3 regions of the Marinobacterium sp. xm-d-564 genome follow, and region 2 is predicted to be linked to each of the others. Evidence: predicted binding sites of a transcription regulator. Region 2 holds the regulator's gene; each other region holds the start of a gene.
The links. The regulator FNR, encoded in region 2, switches genes on or off when oxygen is low (the NO sensors DNR and NnrR bind a similar motif). The targets are predictions, from matches to a motif close to TTGATNTANATCAA.

Region 1: the regulator FNR is predicted to act here: its motif matches at 2,054-2,067, upstream of XMD564_RS11090 (YdcH family protein).
Region 3: the regulator FNR is predicted to act here: its motif matches at 3,388-3,401, upstream of XMD564_RS04680 (cytochrome ubiquinol oxidase subunit I).

The regions. Positions count from the first base shown of each region.
Region 1 is NZ_WBYO01000014.1:1,122-6,421, reverse strand. It holds gene XMD564_RS11095 (5'-nucleotidase C-terminal domain-containing protein) at 1-1,571, shown strand, start outside; gene XMD564_RS11090 (YdcH family protein) at 1,753-1,989, opposite strand; gene aroA (3-phosphoshikimate 1-carboxyvinyltransferase) at 2,160-3,437, shown strand; gene XMD564_RS11080 (BolA family protein) at 3,962-4,279, opposite strand; gene XMD564_RS11075 (DUF3422 family protein) at 4,281-5,300, opposite strand, start outside.
Region 2 is NZ_WBYO01000002.1:191,276-196,575, forward strand. It holds gene XMD564_RS03200 (recombination-associated protein RdgC) at 1-291, opposite strand, end outside; gene XMD564_RS03205 (thioredoxin fold domain-containing protein) at 391-795, opposite strand; gene XMD564_RS03210 (alpha/beta hydrolase) at 821-1,699, opposite strand; gene XMD564_RS03215 (adenine phosphoribosyltransferase) at 1,776-2,318, opposite strand; gene fnr (fumarate/nitrate reduction transcriptional regulator Fnr) at 2,332-3,093, opposite strand; gene hemN (oxygen-independent coproporphyrinogen III oxidase) at 3,215-4,600, opposite strand; gene XMD564_RS03230 (sulfite exporter TauE/SafE family protein) at 4,676-5,300, opposite strand, start outside.
Region 3 is NZ_WBYO01000003.1:125,517-130,816, forward strand. It holds gene cydD (thiol reductant ABC exporter subunit CydD) at 1-398, opposite strand, end outside; gene cydX (cytochrome bd-I oxidase subunit CydX) at 472-576, opposite strand; gene cydB (cytochrome d ubiquinol oxidase subunit II) at 589-1,725, opposite strand; gene XMD564_RS04680 (cytochrome ubiquinol oxidase subunit I) at 1,728-3,296, opposite strand; gene modC (molybdenum ABC transporter ATP-binding protein) at 3,442-4,524, opposite strand; gene modB (molybdate ABC transporter permease subunit) at 4,521-5,213, opposite strand; gene modA (molybdate ABC transporter substrate-binding protein) at 5,206-5,300, opposite strand, start outside.

The sequences.
Region 1 (5,300 bases), on a different contig from region 2:
AAGCTAAGAAGTACGGTCGTACGGGCGGTTTCGCACACGTTAAAACACTTCTAGATCGTCTACGCGATCAAGCGGGCGGACGCCAAAACACACTAACCCTTGATGGTGGTGACCTATGGCAGGGATCGGGTACTTCACTGTGGACACGTGGTGTCGACATGGTTGAGGCATCTAACATTCTTGGCATCGACGTCATGGTCGGTCACTGGGAGTTCACCTACCGTGAAGAGGAAGTTCTTTCGAACGTTGCTCTGTTCAAAGGCGACTTCATCGGTCAGAACGTTAAAGTACTAGAAGACTCACTGTTTGGTGATGAGTACTACGAAATGGTTGAGCGTTTCGATGGCCGTGGTCTGTACGACGAAGATACGGGTCATGCGTTCCAGCCATACGTGATTAAAGAGATCAACGGCAAGCGTATCGCTGTAGTAGGCCAAGCCTTCCCACGTACCTCAAACGCCAACCCTAAAGAGTTCTTCCCAGACTGGTCTTTCGGTCTTCGTGAACCAGAGATGATCGAGCTTGTTCAGCAGATCCGTGAAGAGGAGCAGCCAGACGCGGTTGTTCTTGTATCGCACAACGGTATGGACGTCGACATCAAGATGGCTGAACGTGTTCCTGGCCTGAATGCTGTATTCGGCGGTCACACTCACGATGGTGTTCCACAACCGATCAAAGTTAAGAACGTTGACGGTGGCGAATGTTGGGTAACCAACGCAGGTTCAAACGGTAAGTTTGTCGGCTGTATGGACTTCTCGATCGAAGATGGCCAGATCACCAACATGACTTACAAACAGCTACCTGTTATCTCTGATTGGCTTGAAGCTGACGGTGAGATGGAAGCGTACATCAACCAGATGCGCCAAGGTCGTTACGATGAGAACATCATCGAAGCGCGTAACAAGAAGTGGCAGAACAACCCAATCCGTGTCGGCAAAACCTTCGAAGAGATTCTTCAAGAGAAACTGGCTAAAGCGGATCGTACTCTTTACCGTCGCGGTAACTTCATGGGCACTTGGGACCAAGTTATCTGTAACGCACTTCGTTGGGAGTACAAGGCAGACATCGCACTATCAGCCGGCGTTCGTTGGGGTACCACTACTCTAGAGGGTGAGTGGATCACAATGGAAGATGTCATGAGCCAGTGTGCAACAACCTACTCTGAAACTTACGTTCAAGAGATGACTGGTAAAGCGATCAAAGAGATGCTTGAAGGCGTTGCCGACAACCTATTCGATCCAGATCCATACCTACAATCAGGTGGCGACATGGTTCGCGTGGGTGGTCTTGACTACACCATCGATCCAACCAAACCACTTGGCCAGCGTATCTCTGAAGTACGCCTAGACAACGGTGAAGTGATTGCTGATGACAAGAACTACAGCGTCTCTGGTTGGGCAACTGTTAACCGCACACCAGAGGGTCGACTACTCTGGGATATCATTGCTGACTACCTAAAAGCAGAACGCGATGAGAACATGGTGATCAAACTACCTAAGGTGAACAACCCTAAAGTGGTGGGTGTCTCTGACAACCCAGGTTTCGCTGACTACCCAGGTGATTGGGCATAACAGCCTACCCCATTAAAAAACCCGCCTAGTGCGGGTTTTTTATTGCTATGAGAAACCTGGACAAATAGCAGTTCAGAATATCGCGACCTTTTTAAGATCGCTCCAACAAAAAATTGAAGCAAAAAAAAACCCGCCTAAAAAGACGGGTAACGTTCAAGCAACGAAAGGACAATGAAAAGGGTTAACCCTGAAGCATTTTGAAAAGCTCATCTTTCAGTTCAAGACGACGCTTTTTAAGTTCCTCTTCACGACTGGTCGTGGTCGGTTCAACTTCAGCTGCAGCAAGCTCAGCCTGCTTAGTAATTTCGTGGTACTCATCAAACAGACGAGAGAAGTGGTTGTTTGATGTTTTAAGCTCATGAATACGTTCGCGGTACTCTGGAAGTTCATGAACTAGATCGTGGTGTTCTCCGATCATTTTTTACTCCTAATTCCATACAGTGTTGATGGTTCTAATATGCCCTACTCTTCTCCATCGTCCATTGATTGAAATCAATTAAAACGAATCTCTCTGAACAATGGACTTAACAGGCGTTTACCTGTACCTTTTTCGATCCTTTTTTGGCGATCAACTACACTTTTAAGATTATGGAAACTCTTTCACTCCAACCTCGCGATTTTGCAAACGGTGACGTTCAACTGCCAGGCTCAAAAAGCCTATCAAACCGAATTCTTCTTCTAGCTGCACTGGCGGAAGGTGAAACCAAGGTAACCAACCTGCTAGACAGCGCAGACGTTACCCACATGCTGAATGCACTAAAAACGTTGGGTGTCTCTTATGAGCTAGCTGATGATCGTCGCTCGTGCGTTGTCACCGGTGTGGCAGGTCCTTTCAAGCAGCAAAGTGCTGAGATGTTCCTGGGCAACGCCGGTACTGCAATGCGCCCACTAACCGCCGCACTGTGCCTTGGTTTAGGTGAGTTCACACTGACCGGTGAACCTCGCATGTACGAGCGTCCTATCGAGGACTTGGTTGATGCTCTGCGTCAAATTGGCGCTGATATTGAGTACCTAAAAGATGAAGGCTACCCGCCACTAAAGATTAACGCTCAACAGCTAAAAGGCGGACGAGTATCGATTCGAGGCAACATCTCGAGCCAATTCTTGACTGCGCTACTGATGGCCGCTCCAATGGCACAGCAGGATCTAGAGATCGTTGTCGATGGCGAGCTGGTCTCTAAGCCTTACATCGATATCACCCTGCACTCGATGAAGCTGTTTGGTGTTGAGGTCGAGAACAACAACTACCAGAGCTTTGTCGTTAGAGCCGGACAGACTTACCAGTCGCCCGGTGAAGTGATGGTTGAAGGTGATGCCTCATCAGCCTCCTACTTCCTAGCTGCAGCGGCTATTGCTGGCGGAACGATTCGCGTCTACGGCGTCGGTTCTGAATCGGTACAAGGCGACAAAGCCTTCGCTGAAGTGCTCGGTAAGATGGGTGCTAAGGTCACTTATGGCCCAACTTGGGTAGAGGTCTCTAAAGGCGAACTGAACGGTGTAGACCTGGATCTGAACGCCATTCCCGATGCTGCAATGACGATTGCCACAACCGCCCTGTTCGCAAAAGGCCCTTCAGCCATTCGTAATGTCTACAACTGGCGCGTCAAAGAGACCGATCGCCTAGCCGCAATGGCAACCGAACTGCGTAAAGTGGGTGCGGAAGTGGTGGAAGGCGAAGATTTCATCGAGATTACACCACCAGCCGAAATCCAGAGCGCCGCGATCGATACCTACGACGACCACCGCATGGCCATGTGCTTCTCACTCGCCTCGTTCGGCAACAGCGAGATCATCATCAATGACCCGGGCTGTACCAGCAAAACCTTCCCAGAGTATTTTGATCTGTTTGCTGAGGTTACGAAGTAACCTGCCCTTTAGGTGGTGACTGGCTTTCAGCCTGTCACCTCTACTTTAAAACATTCTACTCGCCTAAAGGCGGCCAGCCTTACTTTTTGGTCAGCAAAAAGTAAGCAAAAACTGACCACGCTCACTCGGCCTGCGGCACGCTCCGTTCAATGATTTTTCACTGAAGTCCAATAGGACACTGCAAACCGTTAATTGCTCCTGCATTAACGGAATACATGCCTTCCATGGCAATAAGTCGGCTCCTGCCTCCGTTGCAGACTTCGGCCATCCCGGCCTCAGCCGATTGAACTCTTAACCGTAAAAAATCATCGTACTCACTCTCGATCGGACGTGGACGATTGGCACGAGATTTGAGTCAGGCACATTGTTGGAGCGGTCTAGAAAAGGCCGCGATAGGTCTTAATGTGAATTTAGCTATTAGCACCGGTGTCTGGCTTTAGCCTGACATCCACTTTCCCAGCGATTTCCAGAAAGGTAGTAAAGCTAACCTGCGGATGACAGGCTGAAGGCCTGTCACCGAAACACTACTTATCCTGCTTTGAACCACCCATACACTTAGGACTCGCCGGGACTAAACCGGACTTTTCGGTCCACTCTGCTTGGGTGTATAGATGCATTGAGAGTGCATGAATGGGGTTTTGCATAAGATCTGACAGCAGGCCAAAAATGGTTTGATGGCGCTGAATTAGGCGTTTACCTTGAAAGTCATCACTAACCGCAACGAGCTTGAAGTGAGTATCCAAACGGTTACCACCGTGCATGTGGCTTTCGTTCTCTAACTCCATGTGAACTAGATTAAGGCCTTCATTGAGAAGGGTTTGGATCTGATCTTCTACTGACACCTTACTGATCCCCTTTCGCTGTTGATTCGGTTTTCACTTCAGCGAGTTTCTTAAATCGGTTTTGAATTTTACGAGTAATGAACCATACCGCACCAATCACCAGTGGGACAGAGACCCCGGTCGCAAGACTCTTATCGAAATCGACACCGGCACCATGCACCGCATCAATGAGGTACTTGACTAGGCCAACTGCGTAGTAGCTGATCGCAGCAACCGACAGACCCTCTACCGTATGCTGCATCATTAGCTGTATCTTGGATCGACGATCCATGGAGCTCAGTAGCTCTTGGTTCTGGTTCTCAATCGCCATCTCAACTCGGGTACGCATCATATCGGCTGCGCGGTTTACTCGACGCGATAGGTCGTCGAGTCGATTGTGCATGGTCTCACAGCCACGCACAGCAGGCGTCAATCTACGGATCAAAAACTCTTTCAAGGTCAGGTGACCAGAGACCTCATCCTCACGCAATTCATCCAATCGTGCCGCCATAACATCATGGTATGAGCGGCTAGCATTGAAACGGAAGGTGGTTCTCGCACGTTCAGCTTCAATATCGGCCGATAGGTTGATGAGCTCTGTCAAAAGCTGACTGTCATCTGAGTTATCACCCGTTGACAGGCGACGCGTCAGATCGGCCATTCGATTATCCATATCAGCAACAACCGGTGACAGCTTACGCGCTTCGCGAAGACCGAGCAGCGCTAACAAACGGTAGGTCTCAACTTCAATTACACGCTGCACCATTCGGCCCATCTGCCCTTTCGACATGCTGTTATTGAAGATTAGGAAACGGCCAAAGTTGTCGCTGTGCGTTCTAAATGTCGTCCAGATTTGTGCTGCACCATTCTGTGGCAGACTGCCGATCATCTGCATATCATCGAGCTGAGAGCGAACATCTTTGGGCTCTGGTAGTTCATCACCCTGAATGTTCTGAATGCGCATATGAAAAGCGGCTACCGCTTTACCTGGGTAGTTACTTAACCAGCCGTCTGGCAGTCGATCCAACGCCGTTGTGAAAAA
Region 2 (5,300 bases):
ACGATCTTCGGTCGCCTCTATCTGTTCTACCTTCTCGTTGAGCTGATCTTTGATCACGCTCGAGGGTAGGATCTTCTCCTCTTCTCGCAGTGAGATAAGGTGAAAGCCGTGACTGGTCAGTACCGGTAGATCGATGACACCTGGCGCCACTTCACCCCAACCCACTGAACGTGGTTCTGCGCCTTTGCAGGGTACGAAGGGTCTGGCTTCTAGCGCCTCCATCAGTGCGGCTTCATTGAATGAATCACTGGGAGAAAAACGGTACCAAATAGCGTTACGAAACCAGAGCATAAAACCTCTAAATGCGGATTAGGTGAAGGGGCGCTATTATGTTGCTCTGATAGAAGGGATGCAAGCAGAGAGCCCTCTGCTTGCGGTTAGTTTCTGAGCTTAAAAACTGTTACGAGCCGATTTAATCGCTTCATCGATGTAGTAACCGTAGAACTCTGGCGTGTTCACACCGACGATCTTTTTAGCGCGAGTCTCGCCCTTTGCATCGACAAATAGAATGGTCGGGGTGAAGCGTCCACCCAAGCTTTTAGCAACCTGTTCAGCCGAGCCCGTTGAGCCATCAAAGTTGATAACGGGAGTAGGGTTGCTCAGATCCAGTACCTGAATAGGGGGTGCATCGTTCGTTTGTAAAAGAGGTTTTAGGAAATCCTCTTTGACGGTAACACAGAAGGCACAGCCATCCTGAGAGACCAACAGAACAATTACTTCGTTAGGGTTCGCTTTACCAAGCGACTGAAGATCCGTAGCTGTCTCAAGCTTTACCTCGGCTTGGGCGCTTATCATAAGGCCCAAGCTGAGAAGAAGTGCGCTACAGGTTTTCGATAAAATCGACCGCATATTCCACCGCCTCGTCGGCAAACAGATCTAAGAAGAAGTGATCTGCATCCTCAACGACTACTAGTTCAATGTTCTCTTTGTCGATACTTTCCATCTTTTCAGGAAGATCTGCAACCACGGTATCCAAGCTGCCTGCGATGACTAGAGTAGGGATGTTCGTCTCTTTTAACACTGTGGGTGTGTCGTACTCTGGGTAGTTGCCGTAGTAGCTTAGGACGGCTTCAGCCGACGCACCGCTGTTCTCACAGTAGATGACGCTGATGCCATCGATTATCGCTTTAGGGTCCATGCCCTTAGCTTTCTCTAGAATCGGCTCGATGGGCGTTTCATAGCGTTTGCCATAACCCTCTAACGTCTTGCCGTAGTCCCAAGTTGCAGGTGCTAATAGAACTTGGCCTTTGATCTTATCTTGGTTAGCTGCAGCAAATTGAGCCGTCTGGTTGCCGCCACGTGAGTGACCCATTACCCAACGATCGCCTGCGCCCTGTCCATCCAGCCAAGTCTGCCAAGCATCCATTTCAGCCAGTGCTTGCTGCATGGTGTGTTGAGCCGGAACGGTACAGTCGTACATCGCTGATTCGCGGTTATCCAATCCATAACTTAGGTTGATGGCTAAAGTAGAGATGCCGTAATCGACCATCTGTTCCTGCACGTAGCTGATGATCTCCATCTCGTTGTGAGCCAGGGTGCCGTGCGTCAGCATTAGGACACCGTCTGCTAAGGATTTATCAGCAGCCAGTTCAAGATTGCCGTTGAGTGTTAAACCCTCAAAAGGAATCTGAACCTGTTCAGCCTGTGCAGTTGCTGCCATAAGTGATGCAGCGAGTAGGGTGGTCGATAGTCGAAGCATTTAAAACTCCATTAAACTTAAAATTTTTATCGTTTCTAGGTATAAAAAAACCGAGGTGGCTAAACCTCGGTTTCTATTAGAGACCGTCGTAGGCCAGTAAGCAGTATACGGGGACGCCGGTGTCTTGGATTTTTTGTGATCCGTTAAGGTCTGGCAGGTCAATCAGCGCTGCTACCTCAACAACGCTAGCCCCTAGACCGTTGATCAGTGTGCAGGCCGCCAGTGCTGTGCCCCCAGTGGCAATAAGGTCATCGATCAATACCACTTTGTCGCCAGCGGTAACGGCATCCTTCTGAATCTCCACGGAGGCTGTGCCGTACTCTAGCGTATAGTCTTGGTGAATCGTTTCACCGGGCAACTTGCCTTTTTTACGAACCAAAATCAGAGGCTTGTTCAGCTGGTGCGCAATAATCGCACCAAATAGAAAACCTCGAGCATCGATACAGGCTATGTGGGTAATATCCATCTGCATGTAACGATCAATAAAGGCGTTTGCGACCATGCGAGAGGCACGTGGATCTTGAAAAATCGGCGTAATATCACGGAACAGAATGCCAGGCTCTGGCCAATCTGGAATAGAGCGGACAACCGATTTTACATAGTGCTCGTCGTAAGACATTAAAGATCCTTATTTAACCGTGGTGTTGATTGCACTCTGGGCTGGGTGCTTCACCAGCCGCATCCAGCAGCGCTGCTTGATCAAGAATTTCCAGCTCTTTACCTTCAACACGAATCAGCTCTTGTGAAGAGAAGCGTGTAAAGATTCGACTGACCGTCTCGACCGCTAGGCCAAGGTAGTTGCCTATTTCGTTACGTGACATCGAAAGTCGGAAGGATTGTGCAGAGTAGCCACGCAGGGCATAACGTTGCGACAGCTTGAAAATAAAGGTTGCGATACGTTGTTCAGCCGTCTTTTTAGAGAGCAGCATCATCATCTGTTGGTCATCGCTGATCTCGTGGCTCATAGAGCGCATCACAGAACGACGCAGCTCTGGCATTTGACCTGCCAGATCGTCCAAGCGTGAGAAAGGGATCTCACAGACAGTGGTCGTCTCAAGCATCTTAGCCGACATTGGGTAGCTGCCTGAATCGAATCCGGCTAGGCCAACCAGTTCACCTGGGAAGTAGAAACCGTTGATCTGCTCTTCTCCCTCAGGGTTTACAGAGTAAGTTTTTAACGACCCCGCACGAATGGCGAACAGTGACGTGAACTCTTCACCCTGTCTAAACAGGAAGTCGCCTTTGTGAAGTGGTTTACTCTTATCAACGATGTCGTCGAGGCGAAGCGCCTCTTCGTCGTTTAGAGAGACAGGCAAGCAGAGTGTACTCAAGCTACAGGTGTTACAGCTTACCTGGCCGATGCTTGCGAGTTTGATGTTCTTGGTGTCAGACATAACGGCTCCTTAGTTGTCTGACAGTATATCCAAAAGCGCTTTATTGACCCAAGTCAATTTAGATAAAAAAGTGGACTTTTTAGCGGTCCACTTTTAATACAATTTGCTGGGCGGAATCGGATTAGATGATTTTAGAAAATCGCTGTTCTGAGTGATCGATATAGGCATCAAAGGTCATGCAGATTCGACGAATCAACAAACGCCCAGCGGCGGTGACATCCATTCCATCCTCACTTAAATGAATTAGGCCATCCTGTGCCATAGGCTCAAGCAGTTTTAATTCGTTAGCGAAATACTTTTTAAAGTCGATGTTGAGCGCTTTGGATTGATCCGCAAAATCGAGTTGGAAGTCACAGATCAGGCGGGTAATCACCGCTCTGCGAATTTTGTCATCCTCATTGAGGCAGTACTCTTTGGTTAATGCTGAGCCCTGAGATTCAATATCCTGCGTGTAGCGCTCAATGTTAGGGCTGTTCTGTAGGTAGTAATCACCAATCTGACTGATGGATGAGACGCCCAAACCAATCAAGTCACACTGTGAGTGGGTGGTATAGCCCTGGAAGTTTCGATGCAGCGTTCCATCGTCTTGGTGTTGTGTCAGTGTATCGTCTGGCAGAGCAAAGTGATCCATACCAATGTTGCGGTAGCCCGCTGCAGTCAGCTTCTCAATGCTTTGATGGTGAATCGCCAGTTTAGTGAGCGCATCGGGTAGCTCATCGGCATTGATGCGACGCTGTGGTTTAAAGCGCTCGGGTAGGTGAGCATAGTTAAATACCGAGAGACGATCGGGTCGTAGCTCTAGAATTCGGTCCAAGGTCTCGGCAAAGCTCTCTTCAGTTTGCAGCGGCAAGCCATAGATTAGATCAACGTTGATTGAGCGAAAGCCCAGTTCACGCGCCTCTTTAAGCAGGTCCGTTGTCATCTCGAGAGATTGCACGCGGTTTACTTTGATTTGAACCGCTTCATTAACATCCTGAACCCCTATACTGATGCGGTTGAAACCCAATTCACGCAGCAGTTTTAAGCGGCCAGGTGTCATCTCGCGAGGGTCGATCTCGATGGCGTAGTCACCCTGATCATCATCACGCAGTTTGAAGGCCTCTTTTAGTGCCTGCATTAAGCGAGCGGTCTGCTCATCATCGATGAAGGTGGGTGTACCACCACCCCAGTGAAGCTGATCCACTTGAACGTCACTGCCCAGTTCAGCGCTGCGCAGTTTAATCTCTTTTAACAGCGTCTGAAGGTAGGGTTCTGCGCGGGAACGATCTTTTGTGACCACTTTGTTGCATCCACAGTAGTAGCAGACGTGTGCACAGAAGGGGATGTGAATATAGAGTGATAAAGGCTTACGACTGTCGCGCTCACTGATCGCTTTAGAGAGCGTTTTGACACTGTCTGGAGTGTCAGTAAATTGCAGTGCGGTTGGGTAAGAGGTGTAGCGTGGACCTGCTAAATCATAACGGCGAATCAGGTCGGTATCCCACTGGATGTTGGTCTGTTGCAGCACAGTAATATTCCTTAATCATCAGATGTCAGAATATTAAGCAATAATAGAGGTTTATGTGTTGATACGGGTCAACCGCTACGCGCTTAACAGTGTCCAAATGCCCATCAGTATCAACAGCAGCCCCGAGAGTTTGCGTACCAAAGTGTGGGCGACCAGCTCGCGTAGTTGTTTAGCCAGTAGTCCAGTGGCGAGCATGGCTGGTAATGTACCCAAGCCAAAGCCCAGCATGAGTAGAGTGCTTTCTGTAACGCTCCCGGCGGCTGATGACCAGATCAAGGTGCTGTAGACCAGACCGCAAGGTAGCCAGCCCCAGCCAATGCCCAGTACTAGGGCTTTAAACGGGGTATCGGCAGGCATAAAGGGTTTAAGGAGAGGCGCTATCTGTTTCCACAATAGCGAACCAGCCTGTTCCAGTTTGGTTAAACCAAACCACCACTGTGCGATGTAGAGGCCCATGCTGATCAGTAGAAGGCCTGCAATCCAGCGTAGCGCAAAGGCTATCTCTGTCTGTTGTAGGGTTGCACCTAACAGACCAAGAATGGCACCCGCTGCACAGTAGCTAGCGATACGTCCAAGATTGTAGCTAAACAGACCTAATAGGGAGTTGGCTCGACCTGTTCCACCTATACTGAGACTCGAGGCAAGTCCACCACACATGGCTAGGCAGTGTGTTGTGCCAAGAAGGCCAATGATGAATGCC
Region 3 (5,300 bases), on a different contig from region 2:
AGCTTGTCGACTTCACTGGTCAGCAGGTTGGCCAGTTGTGCCGGCTTGAAAGCAGGGAAGAGCGAAATCCCAGTTTTAAAACTGAGGCTAAGAATCTGCTCTCGCAAGCGATCGCGGATGGTGACTGAGTTGCGCAGATTGATAGTCGATTGCCAGAGTGATGCAGCCGCTTTAACGGCAAGAATGAGGAAGGCCGCAGCGACCAAAAGAAGCGGGCTGTGATCTAAGCTGCCCTGAGTTAATACCTGATCGATCAACAGAGCGACCCAGTAGGCGAATCCAATAGTACAAAGCGTTTGAATCACGCCCAATAGCAGCGACAGGCGCATGGAACCCTTCAGATCAAACTGGTGCTGATCGAGGATTGCGGTCGGGTTGGATTTTCGTTGTCTGGCCAACTTAACACTCACTAAGGTTTACAAAAAAAGGGGCTCGAAAGCCCCTTGATTACGTACAGCTAGAGCGTACAGATTAATCGTCTGCGCGCTGCTCCTCTTCAGCATCCAACCACATCGCGTTGATGATGCCGAAGCTGCAGGCTAGGAGTACGCCAAGGATCCAAGCAAAATACCACATCTTCTTAATCTCCTAGTAGTTTGAAACGCTGTTTTGTTCGATGAACTCAGGTTCAATTCGACGCCACATTTTGTAGTAGCCCCAGAAGGTGTAACCCAAAATGATCGGTACAAAGAACAGAGCCACCCAGAACATGATCTCAAGTGTCAGTTCACTCGACGTCGCATCCCACAGCGTTAGAGCGCTGGCTAGATCAGTCGATGAAGGCATCACGAATGGGAATAGGGTGAAACCGGTCATAAGAATGATCGCTGCGATCGCCAGTGAGCTCAACGTAAAGGCAAAACCACTTTTACCCGCTTTAGCCATTAAGCTTGTTAGCAGAGGGAGTGCCACAGATGCCGCTACCAATGTCCAAAGGATTGGGTAATCGGTGTAGTTACCGAACCAGTTGTCAGTGGTCGTTACGGTTTTGCTCAACGGGTTAGAAGGAGCATCACCCACGACAGTAGAGCTGATTTCGTAACCAGGAATACCGTAGTACAACCATGCACCCGCAACCGCTAAGAGTACCGTTAGAACCGGACCTAGCAGAGTTGCCATAGTTTGAGCGCGGCCTTGAACCTCACCGCCGGCACGCATCTGCAACCAAGTTGCACCCTGCAGAGCAAGCATTACCACGCTGGCTAGGCCACAGACAATGGCGAATGGGTTCAACAGAGCCCAGAAAGAACCGGTGTAGATTGGGCGGGTAAACTCATCAAAGTAGAAGGGCACGCCTAAGAATAGGTTGCCGAATGCCACACCAAAGACCAGTGATGGAACAAACGAGCCCACTGCCAGTGCATAGTCCCAGTTGCGACGCCAAGCGACAGAGTCCTTCTTAGAGCGGTACTCAAATCCGACAGGACGGAAGAATAGTGCGAACAGTACCAGTAGCATGGCCCAGTAGAAGCCAGAGAATGCTGTTGCGTAAACCAGTGGCCAAGCGGCAAAGATGGCACCACCGGCAGTGATTAACCACACCTGGTTACCGTCCCAGTGAGGCCCGATGGTATTGATGATGACGCGGCGCTCAGTGTCCGTTTTACCCAATACAGGGATCATCATAGCAGTACCCAAATCCATGCCGTCTGCAATGGCAAAACCAATCAGCAGTACACCAACCAGCAGCCACCAAACAAGTCGAAGCGTTTCGTAATCAAACATCATTAAGCTCCTTGAGTCGCTGTGTTCTGTTCAAAGTGGTAACGGCCAGTCTGCAAGGCGCTTGGGCCTTTGCGGATGTATTTCACCATCAGGTAGATCTCGATGACCAAGAACAGAGTGTAGAGTCCAATAAAGCCCGCCAAGCTCATCCACAGATCCGTCTCAGTTAGGTGAGAGGTTGCGACATAGGTCGGAAGAATTTCACCGATCGCCCAAGGTTGACGGCCAAATTCAGCAACGAACCAACCCATCTCACTGGCAATCCAAGGAAGCGGTAGAGAGAGCAGTGCGAACCACTGCAACCAACGTGTCTGGTAAGCCTTACGCTTAGCGGTGTAGTAGAAGGCTAGGACAAATAGAAGCAGCATCGTAAAGCCTGCACCGACCATGACACGGAAGGTCCAGAACATCGGAGCCACCTGTGGAATGGTGTCCCGAGCCGCCAGTTTGATCTGCTCTTCGGTCGCGTCAACAACCGCCTGCGTGTAACGCTTCAACAGCAGACCGTAGCCCAGATCAACGCTGACTTTAGAGAACGCAGCACGATTTTCAGGAGTGTCTTCACCGTTACGCAGTTTCTCTAGAAGGCCATAAGCGACAATGCCGTTGCGAATGCGATCTTCAGCATGAGCCACTAGATCTTTAATACCGGTAACCTCCTCATCCAAGGAGCGGGTTGCAATTAGACCCAAGGCGCCCGGAATTTTCAGAGCGTAGTCAGTTGTCATGGTCTCTTCATTGGGAAGGCCGACAACGGTAAAGGCTGCAGGTGCTGGGTGTGTATCCCACTCCGCCTCGATCGCTGCCAATTTAACCTTCTGCACTTCGCCCACTTCGTAGCCAGATTCGTCACCTAACACGATGACAGAGATCGCAGAGGCTAAACCGAAGGCTGAAGCGATCGCGAATGAACGACGTGCAAATGGAATGTCACGGTTACGCAGCATGAAGTAGCTGCTGACGGCTAGAACGAAGATAGCGCCCGTTACATAACCTGCAGAGACAGTGTGAACAAACTTAACCTGCGCCACTGGGTTTAGCAGGACTTCCGCGAAGCTGTCCATCTCCATGCGCATGGTTTCAAAGTTGAAGTAGGCCCCAACAGGGTTCTGCATCCAACCGTTGGCGATCAAAATCCACAACGCAGAGAAGTTAGAGCCCAGTGCGACCAACCAGGTCACAGCAAGGTGCTGTACCTTGCTCAGGCGATCCCAACCGAAGAAGAACAGGCCGATCATAGTGGATTCAAGGAAGAAGGCTACCAGACCTTCAATCGCCAGCGGTGCACCAAAGACGTCGCCCACGTAGTGCGAGTAGTAGGCCCAGTTGGTTCCAAATTGGAACTCCATGGTCAAACCGGTGGTCACACCTAGCGCGAAGTTAATACCGAACAACTTACCCCAGAATTTGGTCATATCGCGGTAGATCTGCTTGCCGGTCATGACATAGACAGATTCCATGATGGCCAGCAGGAAGGATAGACCGAGGGTCAGTGGTACAAATAGAAAGTGATACATCGCGGTAATAGCAAACTGCCAACGCGATAGTTCCACAACCGATTCTGAAATCATCGGGGATGCCTCCAGTAGACAAATTAAGCACAAAAATTATGTGCACTGCACAAAGTTTCAGAATTGTAATCGGTTATATAGTCAAAAGTAATTGATATATATCTAAAGTCTTAACGATAAATGCTCACGACTAGTTGAGAAAATCTCAACCTTGGCAGCGGTTAGAGGGGCAGATGTTGACCGATTTTATGATCAGAACGCAGGGATCGCCGATCTTGAGGTTTAGATTGTTAAGGGAGCGTTTGGTGATGTGTGTTGAGACGATATCTGTTGCAATGCACACGTTAATAAGTACATCACTCGATGAAGTCGTTTCAATGGATTCAACCCTTCCGGAAACCTGATTCAAGGCAGAGATGCCTGCCACTTTTGCGGTCGATAGGATTAGATCGTTCGCGACCAGTTCAAGGCAGACCGCTGAACCTATGGGTGCATCAAGGGTCGGCACATAGAGTGTTTCGCTGGCCACTTGAAGCTCGGACAGTCCATCGGGGTGTTGTGCCACTAACTGGGTTGTCAGTGTCGACTTGATCGCACGATTGGCGGTTCGCGCGACCTTGCTGTTGGCCATCACCTCTCGCGCAGGCCCTTGAGTCACAATGCGGCCCTGCTCCAGTGCGATGACATGGTCAGCCAGCTCTAATACCTCTTCGGGTGAGTGGGTTACGTAGAGCATAGGAATACCCAATTCCCGGTTTAATTTTTTGAAGTAGGGGAGTAGCTCCGCTTTTCGGGCGCCATCGAGTGCTGCAAGGGGTTCATCGGCCAGAATAAGATCTGGTGCGCTTAATAACGCACGACCAATCGCAACACGCTGTTTTTCACCACCAGAGAGTGAATTTGGCGTTCGCCTAAGTAGGGGTTTTATACCTAAAAGTTCGACGATCTGGTAAAAATCGACGCTTTTGTCGACCTTATTGAAGCGTTTCGCGTAATTTAGATTCTGCTCTACTGTCAGATGTGGAAAGAGTCGGCTCTCTTGAAAAATGTAGCCAATGTTGCGTTGATAGGGCTTTAAGCTCGTGTTTGAAGCGCTATCAAATAACACCCGATCGGACAGAGTGACGCGGCCTTGGCTGTTGCTTTGCAAGCCGGCTATCGCATTGATTGTGGTGGTTTTCCCTGAACCTGACTCGCCAAATAGAACCGTGATGCCACTGGGGGCTTCAAAGGCTATATCAAGCGAGAAGTTTGGCATCGACTGCTGCAAAGTGACTGACAGTGTCATGACTGCAACCTCCGGCTCATACGACGTGACAGCCATTCAGAGGCAAGAAGTGCGCTCATCGCGATAATAATAGAGATGATCACCAGTTTGGTCGCAGAGCTTTCACCACCGGGTACCTGAAGAAACGCATAGATAGCCGAAGGGAGTGTCTGAGTCTGACCTGGAATATTCGATACAAAGGTGATGGTGGCTCCAAACTCACCCATCGCTTTGGCAAAGCCCAGAACGGAGCCGGCGATCACACCAGGAAGCATTAAAGGTAGGGTGATGGTGATAAACACCCAGCGCCTTGAGGCACCCAGGGTTGCGGCCGCTTCCTCTAATTTAGGATCAATGGCTTCAATGGAGAGACGAATAGCGCGAACCAGTAATGGAAAAGCCATGATGGCTGCTGCTAATGCGGCACCGCTCCAGCGGAAAGCAAACTCAATTCCCCACTCAGCAAGGAATGATCCGACAGGCGTGCGTTTTCCGAAGGTCATTAACAGCAGATAACCCGTTACAACGGGCGGTAAGATCAACGGTAGATGGACAATTCCGTTGAGAAGCTGTTTCCCTGCAAACTCCTTTTTCGCCAGAAGATAGGCAACGCCAATGGCCACAGGCAGGCTAAGCAGTGTTGCCCAAAAAGCTACCTTTATTGATAGGAGAACTGCCGCCCACTCGTTGGGGCCTAGCCAATCAGTCACGTTGTTGCGAATCCATTAAAAAGCCGTTGCGCTCTAGTATCGCCCTAGACTGCTCTGAGCGCAAAAACTCTAAAAATGCCGCGGTTG